One region of the Terrabacter sp. LjRoot27 genome, then DNA from elsewhere that is predicted to be linked to it. Evidence: riboswitches for the same ligand, from Rfam matches in the RefSeq annotation. Region 1 holds a riboswitch; the other holds the start of a gene.
The links. A riboswitch is a leader RNA that binds a small molecule or an ion and turns the genes downstream of it on or off. The one in region 1 is predicted to bind cobalamin.
Positions count from the first base shown of each region.

Region 2: it holds a riboswitch for cobalamin, as region 1 does, so the genes downstream of both, ACSQ2D_RS09640 (SCO2322 family protein) here and cobN (cobaltochelatase subunit CobN) in region 1, are expected to answer to the same signal.

Region 1 is NZ_CAXUSS020000001.1:4,310,291-4,312,485, forward strand. Features, by position in the region: gene cobN (cobaltochelatase subunit CobN) at 1-1,124, opposite strand, end outside; cobalamin riboswitch at 1,166-1,309, opposite strand; gene ACSQ2D_RS19860 (precorrin-3B synthase) at 1,330-2,195, shown strand, end outside.
Region 2 is NZ_CAXUSS020000001.1:2,055,191-2,057,385, reverse strand. Features, by position in the region: gene ACSQ2D_RS09650 (serine hydrolase domain-containing protein) at 1-782, opposite strand, end outside; gene ACSQ2D_RS09645 (hypothetical protein) at 779-994, opposite strand; cobalamin riboswitch at 1,029-1,178, shown strand; gene ACSQ2D_RS09640 (SCO2322 family protein) at 1,272-2,015, shown strand; gene ACSQ2D_RS09635 (energy-coupling factor transporter transmembrane component T) at 2,031-2,195, shown strand, end outside.

The DNA.
Region 1 (2,195 bases):
TCGTAGCCGGCGTCGCGCATGGCCCGCAGCAGCCGGATGATCGAGACGGGGGTGTCGAGGCCGACGGCGTTGCCGATGCGCGAGTGCTTCGACGGGTACGCCGAGAGGACGATCGCGATGCGCCGCTCGGCGGGCGGGGTGTGGCGCAGGCGGGCGTGGTTGACGGCCAGCGTCGCGAGGCGCGCGCAGCGCTCTGGGTCGGGCACGTAGTGCGGCAGGCCGTCGGCGTCGGTCTCCTTGAAGGAGAAGACCCCTCCGATGATGCGACCGTCGAACTCCGGCACGGCGACCTGCGTCGCCACGTCGAGCGGGCTCATCCCGTCGTCGCTCGCGTCCCACTGGTCGCGGCTCCACGTCAGGCAGAGGCCCTGGATGATCGGCACGTCGAGAGCCGCCAGCGCCTGCACGTCCCAGGCCTCGTCGTCCTCGCCGGCACTGGCGGTGCCCGGCTTCGTGCCGCCCGCCGCAAGGACGGTCGTGACGAGCACGTCGTATGCCGTGAGGTGCTCGAGCAGGTCGGCCGGGGCGTCGCGCAGCGAGGACACGTGCACGGGGACTCCGACGCCGCCGGCGGCGTCGACGGCGTCGGCGAGGGCGTGGACGTAGGCGACGTTCTCGGCGGCGAACTGGGCACGGTAGAAGAGGATCCCGACGCGGGGACGGGAGTGGACGCCGACAGCCGGCTCGGGCTCGGGACGGTCGAGGACTCCCCACGTCGGCAGGGGGACAGGCGGCTCGAAGCCCTCGCCCGTCATGAGGAGCGTGTCGCCGAGGAAGGCGTGCAGCTCCCGGAGGTTGGCGGCGCCGCCCTCGGCGAGGTAGCGATGGGCCTCGGCGACGACGCCGGGCGCGACCGTCGAGAGCTCCATGAGCGCGGCGTGCGGCGTCTGCTCACCACCGAGGACGACCATCGGCGTGTCCGTGGCCCGGATCCGGCGGAAGCCCTCGCAGAGGTCCTGGGGGCCGCCGAGGATGCGCGCCACGACGATGTCGGCGGCCTCGATGGCCTCGGCCATCGAGGTGTGGCCGGGCCGTGACGGGTTGGCGAGCAGGTAGTCGGCGCCGCTCCCGCGGGCACACAGCAGGTCGGTGTCAGACGTCGAGAGCAGCGCGATGCGCGTCACTGGAACTCCTCGGCGGGGTGTCCACGCCCCGCGGTCGAAAGGAAAGAGAAGCGCTGTCGGCAGTTCCTGACTCACCGCCTCCCTCACGGGTGGCGGCTCACAGTGGCGGGACCGTCCCGGATTCTCACCGGGTTCCTGGGTCGACGACGCTGGGCCCACCCTAGCCCGAGACGGCCGTCTTGCACTCGCGGGGCTCGGGCCTAGCATGTGCCGCGTGACCGCCCCGTCGAGCCGAGAGCACCGGGCAGGCGACGCCTGTCCCGGTGTGAGCCGACCCTTCGTGGCGGTCGATGGCTCCATCGTGCGGCTCCGTCCTGCTGGTCAGCCGGTGCGCATCGACGCACTGTCCACCCTCATGGACCTCGTTGCGGGACAATTGGATCCGTCGATCCAGCTGACCTCCCGCGGAGCTCTACAGCTGCGCGGACTTCCGGACCCGCTGACGCCGCGGATCCGTGAGTCGATCCGGGCGACCGGGCTCGTCCCATCGGCGATCCATGAGCTCGTGCGCAACGTCGTCGCGTCACCGCTCTCCGGTCTCGACGGCGCCGGGCACTGTGACGTGCGTCCCGTGACCCGCACCCTCGACGCTGCGTTGTGCGCCGATCCGGACCTCGCCCACCTCGGCGGTCGCTTCCTCTTCGTCCTCGACGACGGACGTGGTGACGTCGTGGGCGAGTCCTTCGACCTCGGCCTGATCGCCACCGGCCCGGGTCGCTGCGTCGTGCTGGCCGGGGGCACGGAGCGGGGCTGGGAGGTGCCGCTGGCAGCCGCGGTGCCTCGGCTGCTCGCGCTCGCTCACGAGTTCGTCCGGCAGTCTGGCGGCGACGAAACCGTCTGGCACGTCGGCGATCTCGCGGCGCCGCTCGGACCCGAGCCCACGGTCGGGCTCGACCTGCCGCGTCGACCGGAGCGACCTCTCGGGGCCGTCGGCGACCACGCCGTCGTCGCCGTGCCCCTGGGTCTGCTTCGACCCGACCACGTCGCCACGCTCGCGCAGGTCACGGATCGCGTGCTCGTCACCCCCTGGCGCTCGCTCGTCATCGAGAACGCCGCTGCGGCGCTGGCCGA
Region 2 (2,195 bases), 2.3 Mb from region 1:
ACCCGGTCGTCGGGGCTCGCGACGTAGGCCGCGTAGCGCGCCATGTCGGCGACGGTCGACCACAGGCCACCGAGCGGCGCCGTCGCGTTGAGCGTGAAGAGCGGCTCCTCGCTCGCGGTGCCGGCATAGGGGTCGACCTGGTAGCCGAGGGCGCGGTCGTCGGCGGGCGTCAGGCCGGTGCGGCTCATCCCGAGGGGCTCGAGCACGCGCTCGCGGACGACGTGCTCCCAGTCCCGTCCCGTGACGCGCTCGACGACCTGGCCGAGGAGGCCGTAGGCGAGGTTGGAGTAGTGGAAGGCGTGGTGGGCGGGGAGCACCTGCTCGGCCTGCTCGACGCCGGCCAGGAACTCCTCGCGCTCGGGCGCCACGAGGCTCTCCCAGATGTTGCCGACGGGCTCGCGCTGCAGTCCCGAGGCGTGGGCGAGCATCTGCCGCAAGGGAACCCGTGCGTGCCTGGTGCCGGGCACGTACGTCTCGAGCGCGTCGTCGAGCGACAGCAGCCCCTCGTCACGCAGCGACATGACGGCCAGCGCCGTGAACGTCTTCGTCACCGAGCCGATCATGAACTGCGTGTCGTCGGTGGCCGGTGCGGGCTGCGACCCGAGGCGGGCCGACCCCACGTGCGCCGACCAGACGAGCACGCCGTCGCGCACGACGCCGACGCTGACGCCCGGTGAGCGCCACGAGCGCTGGGCCGTGACGACCCGGGCGAGCAGGTCGCGCTCGAGCCCGGCCGACAGCGCCGTGTCCGACGGGTTGCCGGCGCCGAGCGGCGCGCTCACTCCGCGGCCCGCAGGCTCATCGGGCCGTAGACGACGGTGTCGTTCTCACGCAGGGTGACCGCCTCGACGCCGGCGTCGAGCAGCTCGCGCCACGACTCCCCGAGGTAGCTCTCGGCGTCGCTCTGGGTCGGGAAGCCCGACGTCGTCACGCCCTCCCCCTCCACCGGGTTGCCGTGCGCGTCGAGGAACAGCCAGGACCAGTCAGCACTCATGCGGCCACCCTAGTTGGCACGCCGTTTGACGGGCGGACGCCCCGCGTGCGACGGTTCGCCTAACCGAAGGACGATGGGGCAAGCCGGTGTGACTCCGGCGCTGACCCGCAACCGTGAAGCCACCTCCCGCCGCAGTGCGGCCCGGGGTGACCAGCCGGAAAACCCGCGTCCCACCGGCTCCTTTGTCAGTCTGTCGTGGAATGCGGACCGGAGTCACCCCGCCGGGCCGGCCTCAGCCAGCAGACCCGACATGGTGTCCGACCGCGAGGAGGAAACCGTGTCCCCTGTCCGTCGTGCCCCGCTCCGGGTCGTGCTCGCCGCGCTCGTCGCGGCCTGCCTCTCGGCCCTCACCATCGCGCCGGCCCACGCCGCCGCCTACCGCTACTGGGGCTTCTACCAGCTCTCCGACGGCGCCTGGACCTTCGCACAGAAGGGCCCGGACCAGACGGTCCCGAAGGACGGCAGCGTCGACGGCTGGCGCTTCGCCGTCGCCGACGAGGCCTCGACCCGCTACCCGCGCGCCGTCCTCACCTTCGACCAGGTCTGCGGCACGACCCCCGCCGAGGCGGGCAAGAAGCGCGTCGGTCTCGTCGTCGACTTCGGTCGTCCGGCCGACGCCGCCGACGGCGCCACCCCGCCCGAGCCGAAGGCCCTGTGCGCGGTCGTCGCCACGGACGCCACGAGCGCCGTGGTGCTCGCTCAGGCCGGTGACGTGCGCACCGAGAAGGGCCTCGTCTGCGGGGTGGACGGCTACCCGACGAGCGACTGCGGCGGTGCCGTCAAGGAGGTCAGCCCCGAGGCGAAGGCGGCGGACCAGCCGGTGACCATCGCCGCTCCGGCAGCCACACCGTCCGCGGCGGCCACGACCCCCGCCGCCTCGGGCACCGACGTCGCCGCAGCGCCGACGTCCGGCACCTCGGGTGGGACGGTCGCGGCATACGTCATCGCGGGCCTCGTCCTGCTCGCGCTCGTCGGCTACCTGCTCGTGCGCTCGCGTTCGCGCGCCCGCCAGGACGCCTGAGGAGCCCCGACGGACGTGGCGGGACTCCAGCGCAAGGCCCGGCTCCAGCACCCCGCAGCCTGGTGGCTGTGGGGGCTGGGCCTGGCCACCGCTGCGTCGCGCACGACCAACCCGGTCCTGCTGCTGCTCGTCATCGGCGTCTGCGTGCTCGTCGTCAGCGAGCGCCACGACCCCGCCACG